3 regions of the Vreelandella sp. EE27 genome follow, and region 3 is predicted to be linked to each of the others. Evidence: predicted binding sites of a transcription regulator. Region 3 holds the regulator's gene; each other region holds the start of a gene.

Region 1 (7,521 bases), 330 kb from region 3:
GTCGGGTAGTCCTGCAGGCAGAAAAACGCGCTCTGCTGCCAGGCGCCTTGGGCGACATCCTGCTGGTAGCGGGGCAGGCGAGCCGCCAGTGTCAATATCAACATCAACGTATGCTGAGACACGCTGGCCGTGCCGTAGGCGGACACGTTTTTCACGGCAATACCGTTGGCCTTGGCCGCGTCCATGTCGATATTGTTAAGGCCGGTCGCCATGACGCAAATAAGCTTGAGCGAGGGCAGCGACTCCAAAAGCTGACGGTCGAGTTTGACCTTGTTGACCAGCACGATCTCGGCGTCTTTCAGGCGCTCCTGGGCCTGCTCCGGGGTGGTTTGGTCGTAGATATCCAGCGTCGAGACGCAGTCACGAATCGCGGTGAAATCGATATGGGGGCCCATGCTTTGTGCATCGAGTATTACCGCGTTGGCCATTTTATTCTCTCCATGTAAACCGAGGGGTGCCAGGCCTTGCCCGGCAGGGGGCACAAAAGGGTATAATGGGCGGCTTTACCAACCGCTGTCTTGGAATTTATTACGACAGGCCACATATTGCCAGGGCCCAAAGTCGTTAGGGTTATCAATGTCCTGTCTACGCTGAGCTTTTCAGGAGCTATCAACATGCCCATCTATGAATACGAGTGCAAGGCCTGCGGTCATCGCATGGAAAAACTACAGAAGATCAGTGCCGACCCGTTGAAGCACTGCCCGGCCTGTCAGCGCGACGATCTTAATCGTCTGGTGTCGGCGGCCGGTTTCCGCTTGGCCGGCGGCGGATGGTATGAAACCGATTTCAAAACCGGTGGCAAGAAAAACCTGGCAGCGGACAACCAGCCCGCCGCAAAGGGTAAAGCCGAAAGCGCTTCGTCTACACCCACCGGTGGCTCTTCCAAAAGCAAGGGTGATGCGGCGTAGCCGCGCCGGTGAAGGCCAGACCCGCGATACCTTTATTGTCACGTAACAGAACAGGATGAAACATGCGCAGCCATTATTGCGGCCAGCTTAACGAAACTCTGGTAGATCAAACGGTCACCGTCTGTGGGTGGGTGCATCGTCGCCGTGACCACGGCGGGGTCATTTTCCTCGATATGCGCGATCGCGACGGCATCGCCCAGTTCGTAGTCGACCCGGATACCGCTGAAGCGTTCGCCAATGCCGACCGTGCCCGTAATGAGTACGTGCTGCGTATTACCGGCCGCGTTCGGCTGCGCCCGGAAGGCACGCAAAACCCGAACATGCCCACCGGCATGATCGAGATTCTGGCGAAAGACGTCGAGGTGCTCAACACCGCTGCCACGCCGCCTTTCCAGCTCGACGAGCACGGCAAGGTCGGCGAAGAAGTGCGCCTCAAGCACCGCTACATCGACCTGCGCCGCCCGGACATGATCGAGAAACTGCGTCTGCGCTCGCGTATCTCGCATACCGTTCGCGCCTATCTGGAAAACGAAGGTTTTCTGGATATCGAGACGCCGATCCTGACCCGCGCAACGCCGGAAGGCGCCCGCGACTATCTGGTGCCTAGCCGCACCCACGCCGGCAGCTTCTTCGCGTTGCCGCAGTCGCCTCAGCTTTTCAAGCAGCTTTTGATGGTGGCGGGTTTCGATCGTTACTACCAGATCGCCAAGTGCTTCCGCGACGAAGACCTTCGCGCCGACCGTCAGCCCGAGTTCACCCAGATCGATATCGAGGCCTCCTTCGTCGAGGAGAACGATATCATGGGCATTACCGAGTCGATGATTCAAAAGCTCTTCAAGGAAGTACTCTCCGTCGAGCTGCCGGAATTCCCGCGCATGAGCTGGCAGGAAGCGATGGACCGGTTCGGCTCGGACAAACCCGATCTGCGTATCCCGCTCGAGCTGACCGATGTCGACGACCTGATGAGCCAGGTCGACTTCAAGGTCTTCTCCGGACCGGCCAGCGCCGATGACGGCCGCGTGGCCGCGCTGAAAGTATCCGGCGGCGCCAAGCTTTCGCGTAAAGAAATCGATGAGTACACCAAATTCGTCGGTATTTACGGCGCAAAAGGCTTGGCCTGGATCAAGGTCAACGAGCGCGCCAAGGGGCTGGAAGGTCTTCAGTCGCCCATCGTCAAGTTCATGGAGAACGTGGTCGAAGAGCTTCTGGACCGGGTAGGGGCCGAGGATGGCGATATCATCTTCTTCGGCGCGGACAAGACCAACATCGTCAACGAGGCGATCGGCGCGCTGCGCGTGAAGCTCGGTGCCGATCTAGACCTTTACACCCAATCCTGGGCGCCGCTTTGGGTCGTCGACTTCCCGATGTTCGAAGCCGACGATAACGGTCGTCTGAGCCCGCTTCACCACCCGTTCACGGCGCCATCCTGCTCGCCGGAAGAGCTCAAGGCCGACCCGGCCAGCGCGCTTTCCCGCGCCTACGACATGGTGCTCAACGGCACCGAGCTCGGCGGCGGTTCGATCCGTATCCACGACCAGACCATGCAGCGCAGCGTGTTCGAGATTCTGGGTATCGGTGAAGAGGAAGCTCAGGAGAAGTTCGGCTTCTTGCTCGACGCGCTCCAGTACGGCGCGCCGCCCCACGGCGGCCTGGCCTTCGGCCTCGATCGTCTGGTGATGCTGATGGCCGATGCGAAAACCATCCGCGAAGTGATCGCCTTTCCGAAAACTCAGAGCGCGGCGTGCTTGATGACCGACGCCCCGGGCGAGGTGAGCCCCGATCAGCTCAAGGACCTCAACATCCGCCTGCGCCAGAAAGCGAAGCCCGAGACCACCACCGGCGAGTAATCCGGTAAAGGTTTCAATGCTACGTTAAGGTAGGCTCAAGCACCGGCGCTCGCGTCGGTGTTTTTGTTTCCAGGCACCGTGCTCCAAGGGAAGTAGGTCAGGAAAAGTACGTCTGGAAATAGTACGTTAGAAAAAGTCCGTCAGGAGAAAGCACATGGACGAACGGCCCAAAGGCCCGCCTAGGCGCATCCTGGGGATCGACCCGGGCTCGCGGATTACCGGGTACGGCGTGATCGAACTGGTCAACGCCAAGCCGCACTACGTGGCCAGCGGCTGTATCCGAACCGCTGACGGGGCACTCGAGCAGCGCCTGGCGCAAATTTACGCCGGGCTTGCCGAGGTAGTGGGTCTTCACCGGCCAACCGAGGTTTCGGTGGAGCGTGTCTTCATGGCGAAAAACCCGGATTCCGCCCTGAAACTTAGCCAGGCCCGCGGCGCGGCGTTGGTGTGCATGGCCAACCACGGGCTCGAAATCGCCGAGTACGCCGCCCGCCAAATCAAACAGGCGGTGACCGGCCAGGGCGGGGCGGATAAAGCCCAGGTCCAGCATATGGTCACCGCCATTTTGAATCTTTCGGCCACCCCCCAGGCCGACGCCGCGGATGCGCTGGCCATTGCGCTCAGCCACGCCTACGCAGGCCAGGGGCTAAAGGCTTTGCCCGCCCGGGGGGCAAGCCGGCGCTCGAGCGGGCGTTGGCGACTTTAACGGCGCACAGCGCTTACAGCGCTTAAGGTCGTCGCGCCACCACTGGTCATCTGTACAGAGTCGTCATATAGTAACCCTGTGTAGAGTAACCGTCTGTTTAGTCACTCGCTTTTTTATGTAACCCAAGTTTGATCGGTAACGAGGTAGCCCATGATTGGTCGTTTAAACGGCGCACTGCTGGAAAAACATCCACCCTGGGTGGTCATCGACGTGCACGGCGTTGGCTACGAGTTGGAAGCTTCAATGACAACCCTTGTGGCGCTTCCCGCCCCAGGCGAGACCGTAACGCTCTATACCCACCTGACCATTCGCGACGACGCGCATCTTCTTTACGGCTTCGCCCGGGCCCAGGAGCGTGCGCTCTTTCGGGCGCTGATCAAGGTCAACGGCGTAGGCCCCAAGCTCGCCCTGGCGATTCTCTCGGGCATGGACGAAGACGCCTTCATGCGCTGTGTGCGCGACGACGACAGTAAAGCGCTCACCAAACTGCCCGGCGTGGGCAAGAAAACCGCCGAGCGGCTGATCATCGAAATGCGCGACCGCTTCCCGGAATGGGAGCAGGGCCAGCACGCCCCGCTTGCCCTGGAAGGCGCCAACGGCGAGCCCGCGCCGCGCAACAACCTGGCCGATGCCGAAGCGGCGCTGACAAGCCTTGGCTACAAGCTGACCGAAGCCGCTAAAATGCTGGCCGATATCGACCCCCATCAGCCCACGGAAGCGCTCATAAAAGCAGCCCTTACCCGGCGCATGGGAGGCTGAATGACAAATTATCGGGTTTTGAACGCAGGCGCTAACGAGTATTTATGCTAGAACACGACCGGCTCATTGCCGCCGCCCCCGAGCAGGGCGAAGTGCGCATCGACCACGCCATTCGCCCCAAAAAACTCCAGGACTATATTGGCCAGCCCCGGGTACGCGAACAGCTGGAGATTTTTATCGGCGCCGCGCGGCTTCGCGAGGAGAGCCTGGACCACACCCTGGTCTTTGGCCCGCCAGGCCTTGGTAAAACCACGCTGGCCAATATCATTGCCACCGAGATGGGCGTCGGGCTCAAGTCTACCTCGGGCCCGGTACTCGAGCGCGCCGGCGACCTGGCCGCCATGCTCACCAATCTCGAGCCCGGTGATGTGCTGTTCATCGACGAAATCCACCGGCTTTCGCCGGTCGTCGAGGAAGTTCTTTATCCCGCCATGGAAGATTTCCAGCTCGATATCATGATTGGCGAAGGGCCGGCGGCGCGTTCGATCAAGCTGGATTTGCCGCGTTTTACGCTGGTCGGGGCGACCACGCGCGCCGGGCTTTTGACCTCGCCGCTGCGCGACCGCTTCGGTATCGTGCAGCGTTTGGAGTTTTATAACCTGGAAGAGCTGACCGAGATCGTGACCCGCTCGGCCAGGCTTTTGGACGTCGAAACCGACCACGAAGGCGCGATCGAGATCGCTCGGCGCTCCCGGGGCACGCCGCGTATCGCCAATCGACTTTTACGCCGCGTGCGCGACTACGCCGACATCAAGGGTAACGGCGTCGTTAACGCCGCGTTGGCCGACGCCGCGCTCAATATGCTAAACGTGGACCATCACGGTCTGGACCATATGGACCGGCGGCTATTGCTGGCGATGATCGACAAGTTCGACGGCGGCCCGGTCGGGGTGGATTCGCTTTCCGCGGCGATCGGTGAAGAGCGCGATACCATCGAGGACGTCATCGAGCCCTACCTGATTCAGCAGGGGCTCATGATGCGCACGCCGCGTGGGCGCGTGGTGACCCGCCAGGCCTGGCGACACTTCGACCGCGTTCCCCACGAGCAGAGTATCGATGTGGAAGGGGAGCGCCGCCCGTGAGCTCAACGTTTCGTATGCCGGTGCGTGTCTATATCGAAGACACCGACGCCGGCGGCATCGTCTACTACGTTAACTACTTGAAGTTCATGGAGCGCGCCCGCAGCGAATGGCTAAGAGAATTGGGGCTTGGCCAGCAAACGCTGCTGGACGAAGGCACGCAGCTAGTGGTATACCGCTTGGCTTGTCACTATAGCAAACCGGCCAGACTCGACGACGCGCTAAGCGTAGACGCAACGGTCGACAGTATGGGCCGCTGCCGGATGGTGTTCGAGCAACGCGTATGGCGAAACGAGGAACTCTTGTGCCGCGCCACAGTCGAGATAGCCTGCTTGAACGGCGAAACGCTGCGGCCCAAAGCGTGGCCCAGCGAGCTTCGCGCCCAACTCGACGCGTAAGCGGGCCGGGCAGCACTACCTAACGGGTTTCTGGATCCATTCTACAGACCATAACGGCGCGTTTGCGCTAACAGACTGATGAGGGCGACTGTGAACGATAACACCATGTCCATACCCCACCTGATAATGAGTGCCAGCACCGTCGTGCAGCTGGTCATGCTGCTGCTTGTAGTGGGGTCGATCCTCTCATGGGTGGTGATTTTTCAGCGCAGTATCGCTATACGCCGAGCCAAGCGGGAGTACAGCGAGTTCGAAGAGTCGTTTTGGTCCGGTGTCGATCTCAACGAACTCTACCGCGACATTCCCGCCGACGAGCCGGGGCATGGCGCCGAGCATATCTTTCATTCCGGCTTTCGCGAATTCAACCGTTTGCTTCCCAAGACCCGTAACGCCGATACCATTCTCGAAGGCGTACAGCGCAGCATGCGCGTGGCCTGGTCCCGGGAAGAAGACCGCCTGACCCAACATCTGACCTTTTTGGCCACCGTGGCCTCGGCAAGCCCCTATATCGGCCTGTTCGGTACGGTCTGGGGCATCATGGGCTCGTTTCAGTCGCTCTCCATGTCGCAGCAGGCAACCCTTGCCACCGTCGCGCCCTGGATCGCCGAAGCGCTGATCGCCACGGCCATGGGCCTGTTCGCTGCCATCCCCGCGGTTATTTTCTACAACCGTCTCTCCAATGACGTTGGCCGGCTACTAGGTAAGTACGAAGACTTTGCCGAAGAGTTCCACGCCATTTTGCATCGCAATCTGCAAGGTCGCGATAGCAGCAAGAGCGCCGGCTAAGGGAGTCCACCATGAACGGACCATTTCATCGCGGCGGTAATAAAAAACCGATGGGGGAGATCAACGTCGTCCCCTTCATCGATGTCATGCTCGTGCTGCTGGTGATCTTCATGATCACCGCTCCCATGCTGACTCAAGGAGTCGAGGTCGACCTGCCCCAGGTAAGCTCCGAACCGCTGGAGAACCAGGACGAGTCGGACCCCATCATTATCTCGGTCAATAGCGAAGGCAGCTATTTCATTACCCTGGGTGAGGACACCACGGCGGTGTCGCTTGATCAGATGTCCGAGCGCGTCGTCGCGATACTCCAGCGTGTACCCAATACGCCGGTCATGGTGCGGGGCGACCGTAACGTACAGTACGGCCAGATCGTGGTGCTGATGAGTACGCTTCAGCGCGCCGGCGTTGCCAACGTAGGGCTACTTTCCGAGCCGCCCCAGGAGGCGCAAGGGTAACGCTTATGGCCCATGACGCTTTTCGTGACCGACAGGACGTCGGCTATACCTTGCCCGCGATACTGGCGATTGCGGTTCACCTCGCGATCCTGGCGTTTAGCTTGATCAGCCTGCCGAGCAGCACCGAGGAGCCGGACACTACCTCGATCGTGCAGGCAACCTTCGTCAGCACCGAGACCTTTACCGACCAGGCGCAGCAGGCGGTCGAACAGCAGGCGGCATTAGAGAGTGCCAGCGCCCCGGAGGCGACCGAACCACCGCCTGAGCCGGAACCCGAGCCCGAACCCGCGCCGCAAGAGAGCAACGCCGAAGCCGAGGCGGAAGCGCAAGCCGCTGCCGAGGCTGAAGCCCAGGCGGCTGCAGACCGCGCTCGTGCGCTCGAAGAAGCCGAAGCCGAAGCGGCGCGCCGGGAACAGCAGGCCGAAGAACAGGCTCAGGCGCAGGCAGCTCAAGCCCAGGCACGCGAAGAAGAAGCCCAGCGCCTGGCCGAAGAGCGCGCCGCCGAGGAGCAAGCCCGAGAAGAAGCCGAAGCCGAGCAGCAACGCCTGCGCGAAGAGCAGGCTCGCCAGGAACGCGAGGCAGA
Region 2 (7,521 bases), 1.3 Mb from region 3:
GTGCCACCCCCGCCTGGCGCGCCTGAACGACTTGGGTTTGGCGCAGCGGGCGGTTGAGCCAGCGCTTTAAAAGCCGCGAACCCATGGCGGTGGCGCAGGTGTCCAGAACGCTTGCCAGGGTATTATCGGTGCTGCCACCCAGATTGAGGTCGATTTCCAGATTACGCCGGCTGGCGGCGTCGATCACCACCGCGTCGTCCCGGTTTTCCACGGTAATGGCGGTCACGTGGGGCAGGCGCGAGCGTTGGGTGTCCCGGGCGTAGTCGACCAGCACGCCGGCGGCGACCAGCGCGGTGGTCAGGTGGGCGCAGCCGAAGCCGCGCAGATCCTGCACCTCGAACTGATCACAAAGGCTGCGCGTGGCGCTTTCCAGGTCGAAAAGCCATTCGCCCTGGCGGCGCAGGCTGCGCTTTTGCGACCACGCCTCGGGCAGGGTCAGGTTCTCCGGCACTAAAAGCTCCGCCGGCGCCAGGCGGGTCAACTCGGCCAGCATCTCCGCTTCGCTTTCGACTTCGAGCACGTTGAAGCGCCCGCTGGAGAGCTCGAGCCAGGCCAGGCCAAAGCGCTCCTTGCCCGGGCACAGCGCGACCAGCACGTTGTCGCGGCGGGCATCGAGCAGCGCTTCGTCGTGCAGCGTGCCGGGGGTGACGATGCGCACCACCTGGCGCTCCACCGGGCCCTTGCTGGTGGCCGGGTCGCCGATCTGCTCGCAGATCGCGACCGATTCGCCGGCGCTTACCAGTCGGGCCAAATAGCCTTCGGCGCTGTGGTAGGGTACACCGGCCATGGGAATCGGCTTGCCGCCGCTTTGGCCGCGGGCGGTCAGGGTGATATCCAAAAGCGTGGCGGCACGCTTGGCATCATCGAAGAAGAGCTCGTAGAAATCCCCCATCCGGTAAAAAAGCAGGACCTCGGGGTGTTCGCGTTTGATTTTGAGGTATTGCGCCATCATTGGCGTGTGCGCGGGGCTGGCCTGTGACATGGGCGTCCTGATTGAGCGTGGCGCAAACGTATTGCGCCATGTTCTATGGGCAAGTGAAACGCAGTATTCTACGCTGAACGGAGCGCTTACATGAAGGAGTCTGCATGGCCGCTGACGCGTCTGGTTTGAAAAATCTCGATCTGGCGCTTCTTTCGAAGCGCCTGGGCAGGCTTTGCCTTGCTCGAAACGTTACGCTGACCACCGCGGAGTCCTGCACCGGCGGTGGGATTGCTACGGCGATTACCGCCGCGCCAGGTAGCTCCGGCTACTTTGAAACCGGCGTGGTCACCTACTCCAACGCCGCCAAGACCCGCCTGCTGGGTGTCGCAGAAGAGACCCTTGCCGCCCACGGCGCGGTGAGCGAGGCGGTGGTCAATGAAATGGTCAAGGGGGCGTGCCGGGAAAGCGGTGCAAGCCTTGGCGTGGCGGTGAGCGGCGTGGCAGGCCCGGGGGGAGGCAGCACCGATAAGCCCGTCGGGCTCGTCTGGCTTAGCGTGGGCGATGAAGCCCGCCAATACGCCCAGCGCTTCGTCTTTCCCGGTAGCCGTCAAGCGGTGCGCGAGCAGGCGGTACGCGAGGCGCTGGTGGCCCTGATTTTGCGCCTATCGGACTAACGAGGCGGTAATCGAAAGGCGCTGGAAGTACCCAACATGGCCTGGTTTGGCGTAAATAAATAGCGTGTCAGGGATAGGTTTTAGCGCTATTATTTGGCATAATACTGGCTAATTATACAGGTTGTTACGAGGACGCTTTAAATGGCTCAAGATGAAAACCGCACAAAAGCACTGAACGCCGCGCTCGGCCAGATCGATCGTCAGTTCGGCAAGGGCACCGTCATGCGTTTGGGCGATGCGCCGCGGGTGGTCATGCCATCGGTATCGACCGGCTCGCTCGGCCTCGATATCGCCCTCGGCATCGGCGGGCTTCCTTATGGGCGCGTGGTGGAAATCTTCGGGCCGGAGTCCTCGGGTAAAACGACGCTGACGCTGTCGGTCATTGCGCAGGCGCAGAAACAGGGCAAGGTGTGTGCCTTCGTGGACGCCGAGCACGCCCTCGACCCAAGCTACGCGGAAAAGCTGGGTATCAACCTGGACGACCTGCTGGTGTCCCAGCCGGATACCGGTGAGCAGGCGCTCGAAATCACCGACATGCTGGTACGCTCCGGCGGCGTCGACGTCATCATCATCGACTCCGTCGCCGCCCTTACGCCGCGCGCCGAGATCGAAGGCGAAATGGGCGACACCCACGTGGGCCTTCAAGCCCGCTTGATGTCCCAGGCGCTGCGTAAGATCACCGGCAACATCAAAAACGCCAACTGCCTGGTGGTGTTCATCAACCAGATCCGCATGAAAATCGGCGTTATGTTCGGCAGCCCCGAAACCACCACCGGCGGTAACGCGCTGAAGTTCTACTCCAGCGTACGTTTGGATATTCGCCGTACCGGCTCGGTGAAGTCCGGCGACGAAGTCACCGGTAACGAAACCCGCGTCAAGGTCGTGAAGAACAAGGTCGCGCCGCCTTTCCGCCAGGCCGAGTTCCAGATTCTTTACGGCAAGGGGATCTACCACGCCGGCGAGGTGATCGACCTGGGCGTGCAGTGCAACCTGGTGGATAAAGCCGGCGCCTGGTACAGCTACAAGGGCAGCAAAATCGGCCAGGGTAAAGCCAACGCTTCCCAGTACCTGGAAGAGCATCCGGAGATCATGGAAGAGATCGAAAGCCAGATTCGCGAGCAGCTTCTTGCCAAGCCCGACCCGAAAAAAGAGGAAGAGGTTGCGGCACCGGCGGAAGCCGATGCCGACGGCGAAGATAGCCTGATCTAAGTGCTGGCAATGCAAAGCTTCGGAGACGTCCGTGTTTGGCACTAAAAACGCGACCCCGCGCGGGGTCGCCATGGATCTTCTGGCGCGGCGCGAGTACTCTCGCGCCGAGCTTTTCGAGAAACTCACCCAAAAGAGTTTCGAGGACGGGGAGATCGAAAGCTGTCTGGACGCCCTGCAGGAGCAGGGGCTTCAAAGCGACAGCCGTTTCGCCGAAAGTTTCGTGCGCTCACGCATTCTGCGCGGGCAGGGCCCGGTGCGTATCAAAATGGAGCTTAGGCGCCGCGGTGTGGAAAGCGACCTTCAAGCCGAGGCTTTCGAATTGGTTCAGGCCCAGGAGCGAATCGACTGGTTCGAGCTTGCCTTCGAGACGCTTTCAAGGCGCTTCAGCGATTCCGGGGCGCCGGCCGGTGAATCGTTCGTTCCCCCTAAAGAGCGCGCCAAACGCGAACGCTTTCTCGCCAATCGTGGCTTCGACTTCGATCAAATTCGCTACGCGCTGTCCCGGCTGGACACTTGAAGCGCGCATTCAGTCCCTCTGTCTTTCCTTAATTCCCTCTGGTTTTCGCCTAATTCCCTCTGTTTGACCCGGCCACGCCCATCGTGGCTTTAGTCGTGGGGCAACTTCGTTATAATAGATGTTTTGCGTGCCCCAGGGTGGTGGCGACAGCGCCCCGAGGCATCACGTTTTATTGTCACGGAACCCCTATGAAAAGCGCAGAGATCAGGCAGGCCTTTCTAACCTATTTCGAGGAGCACGGACATACCGTGGTTCCCTCGAGCTCGCTGGTACCGGGCAACGACCCGACGCTGTTGTTCACCAACGCGGGCATGGTGCCGTTCAAGGACGTGTTTCTGGGTCGTGACCCGCGCCCCTACGTGCGCGCCACCTCGGCCCAGCGCTGCGTGCGTGCCGGCGGCAAGCACAACGACCTGGATAACGTTGGCTATACCGCGCGCCACCACACCTTCTTCGAAATGCTGGGTAACTTCAGCTTCGGCGACTACTTCAAGCGAGACGCCATCCGCTTTGCCTGGCGCTTTTTGACCGAGACCCTGGGGCTACCCAAAGAGAAACTTTGGGTCACCGTGCACATAAGCGATGAAGAAGCCGAACGGATCTGGAAAGACGAGATCGGCATCGACCCGGCGCGTTTCTCGCGTCTCGACGAAGACAACTTTTGGCAGATGGGCGATACCGGCCCCTGTGGCCCGAGCTCGGAAATCTTCTTCGATCACGGTGCTGACGTATGGGGTGGCCCGCCGGGAAGCCCGGAAGAGGACGGCGACCGCTACATCGAGATCTGGAACCTGGTCTTCATGCAGTTCGACCGCGACGCCCAGGGCACGCTGAACCCGCTACCCAAGCCGTCGATCGACACCGGCATGGGGCTCGAGCGCGTGGCGGCCGTCATGCAGGGCGTGCACTCCAACTACGAGATCGACCTTTTTCAGAACCTGCTCGAGGCGGCGGCCAAGGCCACCGGCTACAGCGACCTGGAAGCGCCGTCACTGCGCGTCATTGCCGACCATATCCGCTCCTGCGCGTTTTTGATCGCTGACGGCGTACTGCCGTCCAACGAAGGCCGCGGCTACGTACTGCGCCGGATCATCCGCCGCGCGGTGCGCCATGGCCACAAGCTCGGTGCGACCGGCGCGTTTTTCCATACGCTGGTCGCCGCCCTCGACGCCGAGATGGGGGACGCCTACCCGGAGCTTCGCGAATCCAGCGATCAAATCGCCCGGGTATTGCTCAAGGAAGAAGAGCAGTTCGCGCGCACCCTGGATCACGGTATGGGGCTGTTGAGTGAGGCGCTTGAGTCTTTACAAGGCGATACGCTGCCCGGCGAGACGGTCTTCAAGCTTTACGACACCTACGGCTTCCCGTTCGATTTGACCGCCGACGTGTGCCGCGAGCGCGGCGTCAAACTCGACGAAGAGGGCTTTCAGCAGGCACTGGAGGCCCAGCGCGAACGTGCCCGCGCCGCGAGCCAGTTCGGCGCCGATTACAGCGCCAATATCGAGCTCGACGGCACCACGGACTTCACCGGCTACGAGCTTTTGGCCGATGACGCCAAAGTCACCGCGCTGGTGGATAGCGAAGGCAACGCGCTCGCCGCGCTCGAGGCAGGCCAGAAGGGCATCGTGGTGCTGGACCGCACGCCGTTTTACGGCGAGTCCGGCGGCCAGGTAGGCGATACCGGCTATTTGCATGTCGAGGGCGGGTGTTTTCAGGTCAACGATACGCAAAAGCAAAGTGGTCACCATCTGCATCAGGGCGTGATGGTCGAAGGCACGCTCAGCGTGGGGGCGGATGTACGCGGCGAGGTCGACACTGGCCTGCGTGCAGCCACCGTGCGCAACCACTCGGCCACCCACCTGCTGCACGAAGCGCTGCGTATGGTGCTGGGCGACCACGTCCAGCAGAAGGGGTCGCTGGTCAACGCCGAGCGGCTGCGCTTCGACTTCAGCCACTTCGAGGCTTTGACGGCGGAGCAGCTCAAGGAAGTCGAGCGGCTGGTCAATGAGCAGGTGCTGGCCAACGCGCCGACCAAAACCGAGCAGATGAGCCTCGATGAGGCGAAAGCCAAAGGGGCTGCGGCCCTGTTCGAGGCGAAGTACGCCGATAACGTCCGCGTGTTGACCATCGGCGCTGACGATTTCTCCATCGAGCTCTGCGGCGGCACCCACGTGGCGCGAAGCGGTGATATCGGCTGCTTCCATATCGTGACGGAAGCGGGCACCGCCGCCGGCGTTCGCCGTATCGAGGCGATCACGGGCGAAAACGCGCTGGCGTACTTCTACCAGCAAGAGGCCGCCCTGGAGCGGCTGGGGGCGCGGCTCAAGACCAAGCCCGAGCAGGTCGAATCCCGCATCGAATCGCTTTTCGAGCGCAACCGCACCCTCGAAAAAGAGCTCGAGCAGCTCAAGGCGAAGCTGGCAAGCTCGGCGGGCAGCGATATGTTGAGCCAGGCGCAGGAAGTCGGCGGCGTGAAGCTGCTGGCCACCCAGCTCGAGGGCGTTTCCGGCAAGGATCTTCGCGGTATGCTCGACCAGCTCAAGAACAAGCTGGGTTCCGGGGTGATCCTTTTGGCGGTGGCCGACCAGGCGGCGGGCAAGGTGAGCCTGATCGCCGGTGTCACTGACGATTTGACCCACCGCGTGAAAGCCGGCGAGCTCGTCAATCACGTGGCCGCCCAGGTAGGCGGCAAAGGCGGCGGACGGGCCGATATGGCCCAGGCCGGGGGTAGCCAACCCGATGCCTTGCCGGGGGCGCTCGAGAGCGTACCGGCCTGGTTGGAAAGCGTGCTCTAAGCAAGGGGCCGGTGGCAGCGTTGCCACCGGCCTTTTTTATATTCATCGGCGTAGTAGCTGGCGCGGGTTTCCAACGCCAATGCCGGGCTAGTCTACTATTACTCTTTTACTCCGAACCCATAGGGAAAATGGCATATGGCACTATACGTACAAAAGTTCGGCGGTACGTCGGTCGGCTCGGTCGACCGTATCAAGGCCGTGGCGGAAAAAGTAAAAGGCTTTCGCGACCAGGGCCACCAGGTCGTCGTGGTCGTTTCTGCCATGAGCGGCGAGACCAACCGTCTCACCGAGATGGCCCAGGCCTTGAACGACGACCCGACGCCGCGGGAAATGGATATGCTGCTCTCCACCGGCGAGCAGGTGACCATCTCGCTGCTTGCCATGGCGCTTCAGCAGTTGGGTGTCCCGGCGACGTCGCACACCGGCGCCCAGGTCGGTATCCATACCGATAGCGCCTATACCAAGGCGCGCATTCAGCGCATCGAAACCGACGACCTGAAAAGCGATCTCGATGCCGGCAAGGTGGTGGTCGTGGCCGGTTTTCAGGGGGTGGACGACGAGGGCAACATCACCACCCTGGGCCGCGGTGGCTCGGACACCACCGGGGTGGCGCTGGCGGCCGCGCTCGGCGCCGACGAGTGCCAGATCTATACCGACGTCGACGGCGTTTACACCACCGACCCCCGCGTATGCTCTCGCGCACAGCGCCTTGAAAGCATCACCGTCGAAGAGATGCTGGAGCTTGCAAGCCTGGGCTCCAAGGTGCTGCAGATTCGCGCGGTGGAGTTTGCCGGCAAGTACAACGTTCCGCTACGGGTGCTCTCGAGCTTCGAGGACGGCCCCGGTACCCTGATTATTGCAGATGCTGACCAAGACGAGGATTCCATGGAAGAACCGCTGATCTCCGGTATTGCCTTTACCAAAAACGAAGCCAAGCTGACCCTTTTGCACACCCCGGACGTTCCCGGTGTTGCCTCGCGCATTCTCGGCCCCATTGCCGATGCCAATATCGAAGTCGATATGATCGTGCAGAACGTGGCGCCGGCCGGCGACTACACCGATTTCACCTTTACCGTGGCCAAGGGCGATTACAAGGCGACCAAAAGGCTTTTGGAAGAGACCGTGATCCCGGACCTCGGCGGCGGCGAGCTGCGCGGCGATGACAATATCGCCAAGGTGTCGCTGGTCGGTGTGGGTATGCGCTCCCACGCTGGGGTGGCCTCGAAAATGTTTCGTGTGCTGGCCGACGAGAACGTCAATATCCGTATGGTCTCCACCTCGGAGATCAAAATTTCGGTGGTCATCGACGAAAAGCACATGGAACTGGCGGTCAACGCACTGCATAAGGCGTTTGGGCTGGATAATGCAAATGTAGAATCCGAATAACATTTGTGCTCCAAACCT
Region 3 (7,521 bases):
CATGCCCAGCAGCCAGCCGGCATCGATGGCCAGCTGTATCCCGGCATCCGCGTCTTGGGCGTAGACCTCGCCAATGCGCGCCATCGCGGGAAGCCGCGTAACGCCTTTTTTGATGCGCTGAACGCGCCCGCCTTCCTGGTCGATGCCCAGCAGCAGATCGGGCCTTAACCGGCGAATGCTTTGGCAAAGCGCGCTGACCTGCTCGGCACTTTCTACGTTGCGCGCAAACAAAATGACCCCACCCACGGCGGGGTCGGCCAACAAGGCTTTTTCAGCTTGCGTGATAGCGGGCCCTTCGAGGTCGAGCATGACCGGGCCTGGCGGTTGCGTCATCGGCTTGCATCCAATAAAACGGCCGCCAATTCTAGTCGATCGGCGGCCTTAAACAAAATCCGGCGTTAAAGCCCCGCGGCGTTGAGCCACACCGGGGTGCCTGGGGCTGCGAAAGCGAACACCGCGAGCAGATCGTCATTGCGCAGGCGAATGCAGCCGTGGGAGGCGGCTATACCCATGGGTTGGTCTGGCGGCGTGCCGTGAAGATAGATATAGCGGCGCTGGGAGTCGGTCTGGCCTGCGCGGTTAACGCCGCGCTCGAGCCCGCAAAGCCAGAGAATACGCGTCAGAATCCAGTCACGCTGCGGATTCTGCGCGCCGAGTTCCGGGGTAAAGACTTCCCCGGTGAAGCGCCGCCCGCGAAATACCGCATTTTCCGGCAAGCCTTCGCCGATCGCGGCGCGCACGTAGTGCCAGCCACGGGGCGTCTGACCACTGCCCTCGTTTTGCCCTACGCCGTTTTCACCGGTCGAGACGGCGCACTCGTGTACCACCGCCTGGCCCTGCCAGCAGCGCAGGTGCTGGGTGGCGAGGTCGACCTCGAGCCAAGGGCCATCGACGGGGGGAAGATCAGCCAGATTGGGCGTCAGCATACGCAGGCTCCTCCAAAGCGGGGGGAAGCGGCGCGTTCATGGCGGAAACCACCACCGGGCGTAGCCGCCGGACAAGATCGCGCACCGAGACCTGCTCGTTGTACTCCTTGGCGGCGATATCGCGCAGCGCATCGAGCCCGGAAAGCGTGAAGATCACCGTGCCCAGCATGAAGTGCAGCCGCCAGAAGCGTTCCGCGTCGGGAAGCTCCGGCGTTGCCCGACGAACGAGCTCGACGAAACGGGTGAACACATCGCCGTACTGCTGCTGAATATAGCGGCGCAGATGCCCCTGGGCCTGGCTATAGGCCAAACCCAAAAGGCGCATGAAAACCTTGAGGCTATTGCGCTCGGCGGGCACCGTCAGCACCGTGGTCGCCATGGCTTCGAGCAGCACTTCGAGGGGAATGTCCTCCTCGCCGTAGCGCTCGTGCAGCGCGTCCAGGGCTTCGTGAAAGCGCTGGCTGAAAGGATCGAGATAGCGCGCGAATACGGCCTGAATCAGCGCTTTCTTGGAACCGAAGTGGTAGTTCACGGCGGCCAGATTCACCCGTGCCTTGCTGGTGATATTACGAAGCGAGGTCTCGGCAAAGCCGCGTTCAGCGAACAGCACCTCCGCAGTATCCAGGATACGCGTGACCGTATCAGATTGCGCCATGGCGCCCTCCAGAAAAACGAGTGTTTAAAACATCGCAAAATAGTAGGCCATTAACGCGCCAGTCTCAATCGCCAGAAAGGGTGAACTCCCCCACTCGATGCCCGAACGGCTTTATAATCCGTGGCTTGAGTCATATACTGGACAGAGGAACATACTGTATACTTAAACACATATATATCGAGTCACCTTTTTAGTTACCCTTTTACGCTGGAGTCAGACATGTCCCGTCCTCTTACAGTACGTCAACAGCACGTTTTTGACTTTATCGTTAAAACCATGAATGAGCTTGGCTACCCGCCCACCCGGGCCGAGATCGCCAAGGCTTTGGGCTTTCGCTCACCCAACGCGGCGGAAGAACACCTTCGCGCCCTCGAGCGCAAAGGCGCGATTCGTATCATTCGCCACACTTCCCGGGGTATTCGCCTACCCAACCAGGAAGGCACCGAAACCAGTGAGCCGGCGCCGGCTGCCAACGAAAGCGGCGAAACGCCGGCAAACGGCTTGCCCATCATTGGCGAAGTCGCTGCGGGCAACCCGATTCTGGCCGCCGAGCACATCGACCGCTACTGCCCGCTTCCGGCGGACTACTTCACGCCCAAGGCGGACTACCTGCTGCGCGTGCGCGGGCTTTCGATGAAAGATATCGGCATTCTGGAAGGCGACCTGCTCGCCGTGCACCGCACCGAGCGGGTACGCGACGGCCAGATCGTGGTGGCACGCCTTGAAGACGAAGTCACCGTCAAACGCTTCAAGCGCGACGGCCATCAGGTAACGCTACTGGCTGAAAACAGCGACTTCGACCCGATCGAAATCGACCTGCGCACCCAGCAGCTCGATATCGAAGGTGTGGGCGTAGGCGTGATTCGCGGCGGCAGCGGCCAAGCGCTCGGCTAAGCCACTCGCCTGTTTGAACGTTGCATAAAAAGCGGGGGCACTGATGCGTGCCCCCGCTTTTTGGTTCAATTAAAGCACTTTGACTGACCGTGCCGGGTAGCCCGTCGCGAGGGTCTTTCGCCAGGGATGGCGAAAGTAGCGTACAGGGAGGTATTCACAGCGCCCTCGCGTAGGGCTGCCCGGCACCGCACCCGCTATAAAAACCGCCTTGAGTCGGGGCACTTCGGTGCCCCGCTTTTTTTAGTTAAAGACGACGGTCTTGTTGCCGTCGATCAGCACCCGATCTTCCAGATGCCAGCGAATCCCCCTCGCCAGCACCGATTTTTCCACGTCGCGGCCAAAGCGCACCAGATCCGTCGGGGTATGGCAGTGGCTAACCCGATGAATGTCCTGCTCGATGATCGGGCCGGCATCCAGCTCCTCGGTCACGTAGTGGCAGGTCGCACCGATCAGCTTAACGCCCCGCGCGTAAGCCTGGTGGTAAGGCTTGGCACCGGCAAACGAGGGCAAAAAGCTATGATGGATGTTGATGACCTGGCCCGCGTAGCGGCTACAAAGCGCCGGCGGCAGAATCTGCATGTAGCGCGCCAGCACGATGCAGTCCGCCTCGAGCGCCTCGATTTGCGCCTGTACCGCATCGAACGAAGCCTGCTTGTCGCCTGGGTCGACCGCAATGTGAAAGTAGGGAATCTGGTACCACTCACTCAGCGCGCGCATATCCGGGTGGTTGGAGATGATCCCCACGATGTTGCAGTCGAGCTCGCCGGCCTGCCAGCGGTAAAGCAGGTCGACCAGGCAGTGGGACTCTTTTGAGACCATGATCACCACGTTGCGCCGCTTTTGCGTATCCACCAGCGCCCACTGCATGTCGAAGGCGCTGGCGATCGGCGAGAACGCCTCTTCGAGCGCCTCGGCGGTCATACCGATGGAATCGGCAAGAATCTCGTAACGCATGAAAAACCGGCCCGTTTGCAGATCCGAATGCTGGCTTGCCTCGGTGATGGAGCCGCCGTGCTGGGCGATGAAGCTGGAGACACGCGCCACAATGCCCACTTGGTCCGGGCAGGAAACCACTAAACGGTAGTAATGCGACATAAATACACTCAATATAAACACGATTTTAAAAATGCCAGGCCTTGTCCGCCATGAAGGGGGTCGTGGCGCTGAGCAAGGGCGCTAGTGTAGCGCAAGCGGGCCTGGCTGGCATCGCCATGATTGTTAGCCGCCCCCGCCTTACCGTATAGTTAAAGCCTTACTTTTCAGGCTGTTCATAATCAATGGATCCATCTCGCGTTCAACTTCGTCCCCGCCGCCGTCCACCCTTGCGCATACTGCCGCTTGGCGGCTGTGGTGAAATAGGAATGAACCTGACGCTTTATGGTTATGACGGTCACTGGATCGCCATTGATTGCGGCATGATGATTCGCCAGGATCTGCCCAGCGCCCCGCTTCAGGTGCCCAATACCCAGACCCTGGCCGAGCTCGATATCACCCCCCAGGCGCTCTACATCACCCACGGCCATGAAGACCATATCGGCGCGGTCGCCTGGCTTTGGCCGAAGTGGCAGTGCCCGATTTACGCCACCCCCCTGGCCGCCGGCCTTTTACGCCACAAGTTTGCCGAGCACAGTTTGAGCAGCGCCGCCATTCACGTGATCGAACCCAATGAGGCGCTGGAGCAAGGCCCGTTCACGCTTCGCTATCTGTTAATGACGCACTCGATTCCCGAAAGCTGCGCCATCATGATGCTGGCCGGGGGCTACCGGGTCCTTCACACCGGCGACTGGAAGCTCGACCCCGCGCCGCTGATCGGCCCAAGCGTCAATCCCGCCCACTTTCAGGCACTGGCACCGCTGGATCTCGTCGTCGGCGACTCGACCAATGCCCCGCTCCCCGGCACCGCGGGCAGCGAAGGCGATGTCGCAAAAGCCCTCACCCGAACGCTAAAGGCGTGCAAGGGCCGCGTCGTGGTCTCCTGCTTTGCCAGCAACCTGGCGCGCGTGTGGGCAATTGGCCAGGCGGCGGCGCAGAGTGGACGGCGGGTGAGCCTGATGGGCCGCTCCATGGAGCGTATGGTGGGTGTCGCCCGTGGGCTTGGCTATCTGGACGACTTCCCGGCGCTGGTCCCGCCCCAGGATTTGGGCTACCTGCCGCCGGATGAAGTCGTCGTGATCGCCACGGGCAGCCAGGGCGAGCCCCGCGCAGCGCTTCAGCGCCTGGCCCAGGGGCGTCACCCCTTCATGGACCTGGAAGCGGGCGATAACGTGATTTTCTCCGCCAAGGCCATTCCCGGCAACGAACGCCCGATTGCCCAGCTCAAACGCCGCTTTACCCAATTGGGCGTGACGCTTTTTGACGAAACCAATCACCCGGAACTCCACGCCACCGGCCACCCGGCCCAGCAAGAGCTCAAAACGCTCTATCGTTGGATAAGGCCCAAGGCGCTGCTGCCAGTTCACGGCGAAGCGGTCCATCAAAAGGCCCACCAGGCGCTGGCCGAAGAGCTCGGTATCAAGGCGCCGCTCGCCCCGGTCAACGGCGATATGCTGGCGATGGACAACGAAGGCATTCGGGTCGAGGCGCGTTACCCGCAGCTACCCCACGTGGTGGATCAAAACAGCGTGACGCCTCACCCAGGCCTTGGGGCAGAGTCGAACAGCGCCCGGCGCGGCACGCTGTTTTTGGCGCTGCCGGTATGCGCCACCGATACGGGCTGGCAGCGTATCGGCCGCTTGATGCTCGACGCGAGCGGGGCAAGCCCCATCGATGAAGAGAGCTTTAGCGACTGGCTCGACGAGCGCCTCGATGAAATTCACGCCGACACCCTGGCCGAGCTTCGCGAGGCGCTTACCCCCGGCATGATTCACTGGCTGGGGGAACACTGCCAGCACATGCCGGAAGTCCATCTGCAGATCATGGCGACCGAGGCGCCTTGACGGTCACCAGCGCGCCGCGTCCTGCTGGTCGCTTGCGCGCTCCTTCACCCAGTAATCGCCCTGGGTGGAATGCTCCTTTTTCCAGAAAGGCGCGCGGGTCTTTAAAATATCCATGATGAAATCGCAGGCGCTGAACGCGTCTCGCCGGTGGGCACTGGCCACCAGCACCCGCACGATCGGGTCCCCAGGGTGCAGCTGCCCTACCCGGTGGATGATCACCACCTTCTGCAGCGCCCAGCGTGACAGCGCCTCTTCGCCAATCTCGTAAAGCGCGCGCTCGGTCATTCCCGGGTAGTGTTCAAGGGTCAGCCCGGTCACCTCGGGGGTCTCGTTGAAATCACGCACCAACCCGGTAAAGGTCACTACGGCGCCGATGTCAAAGCGGTTTTCAAGCGCCGCGGTATAGCCCTCGTCGAGGCTAAACGCCGCCTCCTGTATCGCCACACTGATCAATGAGTCGCTCATTCAGCCCCCGGTCACCGGTGGAAAAAAGGCTATCTCGTCACCGTCGGTGATCGGCGCGGTGTCGTTGGCCATCACCTGATTGATGGCGCACAGCGTACGCTGCTCCTTCAATACGCTAAAACGCGTATCCTTCTCGGCCAGCACCGTTTTGAGCCCGGCTACATCGCGGCTTTCAAGCGCATCGAGGGAGAACGACACCTCGCTATGCCCGACCCGCTCACGAAGCTCGGCCAGGAACTTGACCCGCACGCAGGGCGATACCGTACAGCGCTCGCCGACGCTGACCTCCCCGGGCGTGCCTTCTCCGGTCACGATCGGCGCCGCGCTACGTTGATAATCGCCGCGTACGCCGCCGCGCTTGCTCTCGAGCTGAATAGCGTCGATGCGCATCTCCTTGTCGACGGCCTTGCACATGTCGTAAAGCGTCAAGCACGCCACCGAGACCGCCGTCAGCGCCTCCATCTCGACACCGGTGCGCCCATTCAACCGGCAAAGCGCGTGTACATTGACCGCGCCCTCCTGCCAGTCGATATCGAAATCGATGCTCACCTTGCTAAGCGCCAGCGAATGGCACAGTGGAATCAGATCGGACGTGCGTTTAGCGGCCTGGATACCCGCGATACGCGCCGTGGCCAATACATCGCCTTTGGGCAGCTCACCGTCGCTCAAAAGCCTTAACGTTGCCGGGGCCATGACGATGCGCCCCGACGCCACCGCTTCCCGGCGCGACGCCTCTTTATCGGCGATATCCACCATGTTGGCTTCGCCGTGGGTGTTCAGGTGGGTCAGCTGCATATCGTTACCTTTTGTCGTCACGGGACGCGCGGGACCATTGAAGGATCCAGCGCGCAATCTCATCGATGTTATCAAGGTTTAGCCGCGGGATAGAAGCGTCCAGCGTCTCGGGCGGCTCGCCTTTTAGCGCCACCGCTTTGACACCGTCGCTTTGCAGGATAGCCGGGTCGCCGATACCGTCGCGATAGAGAATCAATTTGGGCAGCGGCCAATCCTTGAAGCCTTCGACGATGACCAGATCCGGCGCGTGGGCGGTCATCAGTGAAAGCAAATGGCCAAGGTCCGGCTCGTCCTGGTCCGGTGTCTCCTGCATCAAGGCGTAGCGCCGGTGTGAAGCCACCAGCATGGGCGCGGCGCCGGCCTCGCGAAGCCGGTAGCTATCCTTGCCGGGCTTGTCGATGTCGAAGTTGTGGTGGGCGTGCTTGATCACCCCTACATCGAGCCCCGCCTCGCGCAAGCGCGGCAGAAGCTTCGTCAAAAGCGTGGTCTTACCCGTCGAGCTCCAGGCGGCTATGCCGAGCACGGGAAAAGGCATTTTCATCATTTCCAGGGAGATCTCCTTTGACCCAGCCTCAGGCAAGCTCTTTTTCCGGTGGCAGCAGCGCGTTCAGCGCAATACCGACAAGCGCGGCCAAACTAACGCCCTGTAGCGTAAACTGTCCGCCGCCGAACTGCATACCGCCAATTCCGAAGACCAGAATAAGCGAGACGACCACCAGGTTGCGCGGCGCGGTGAGCGACTGCCCCGCACGCACCAGCGTATTCATGCCCACCACCGCAATCGAGCCGAACAGCAATGTCATGATACCCCCCATGACCGGGCCGGGAATGGTCTGCAAAAGCGCGCCCA

What was found. Region 3 encodes LexA, which represses DNA repair genes until DNA is damaged. Its sites were predicted from a motif close to TACTGTNTANNTANACAGTA; they were not measured.
Region 1: a site for LexA is predicted at 3,502-3,521, ahead of ruvA (Holliday junction branch migration protein RuvA). Genes of this name have one in related genera too.
Region 2: a site for LexA is predicted at 1,699-1,718, ahead of recA (recombinase RecA). Genes of this name have one in related genera too.

What each region holds. Positions count from the first base shown of each region.
Region 1 is NZ_OZ309109.1:1,995,079-2,002,599, forward strand. Features, by position in the region: gene ACWHVV_RS09580 (D-2-hydroxyacid dehydrogenase) at 1-428, opposite strand, end outside; gene ACWHVV_RS09585 (FmdB family zinc ribbon protein) at 615-908, shown strand; gene aspS (aspartate--tRNA ligase) at 971-2,755, shown strand; gene ruvC (crossover junction endodeoxyribonuclease RuvC) at 2,910-3,461, shown strand; gene ruvA (Holliday junction branch migration protein RuvA) at 3,612-4,220, shown strand; gene ruvB (Holliday junction branch migration DNA helicase RuvB) at 4,265-5,302, shown strand; gene ybgC (tol-pal system-associated acyl-CoA thioesterase) at 5,317-5,697, shown strand; gene tolQ (protein TolQ) at 5,803-6,483, shown strand; gene tolR (protein TolR) at 6,495-6,938, shown strand; gene tolA (cell envelope integrity protein TolA) at 6,944-7,521, shown strand, end outside.
Region 2 is NZ_OZ309109.1:2,973,339-2,980,859, reverse strand. Features, by position in the region: gene mutS (DNA mismatch repair protein MutS) at 1-982, opposite strand, end outside; gene ACWHVV_RS13920 (CinA family protein) at 1,087-1,596, shown strand; gene recA (recombinase RecA) at 1,738-2,805, shown strand; gene ACWHVV_RS13910 (regulatory protein RecX) at 2,876-3,322, shown strand; gene alaS (alanine--tRNA ligase) at 3,511-6,117, shown strand; gene ACWHVV_RS13900 (aspartate kinase) at 6,253-7,503, shown strand.
Region 3 is NZ_OZ309109.1:1,663,178-1,670,698, reverse strand. Features, by position in the region: gene nagZ (beta-N-acetylhexosaminidase) at 1-333, opposite strand, end outside; gene ACWHVV_RS08095 (L,D-transpeptidase family protein) at 399-926, opposite strand; gene ACWHVV_RS08090 (TetR/AcrR family transcriptional regulator) at 904-1,581, opposite strand; gene lexA (transcriptional repressor LexA) at 1,801-2,475, shown strand; gene purU (formyltetrahydrofolate deformylase) at 2,716-3,570, opposite strand; gene ACWHVV_RS08075 (ribonuclease J) at 3,837-5,411, shown strand; gene moaE (molybdopterin synthase catalytic subunit MoaE) at 5,415-5,876, opposite strand; gene moaC (cyclic pyranopterin monophosphate synthase MoaC) at 5,877-6,671, opposite strand; gene mobB (molybdopterin-guanine dinucleotide biosynthesis protein B) at 6,676-7,215, opposite strand; gene ACWHVV_RS08055 (uracil-xanthine permease family protein) at 7,244-7,521, opposite strand, start outside.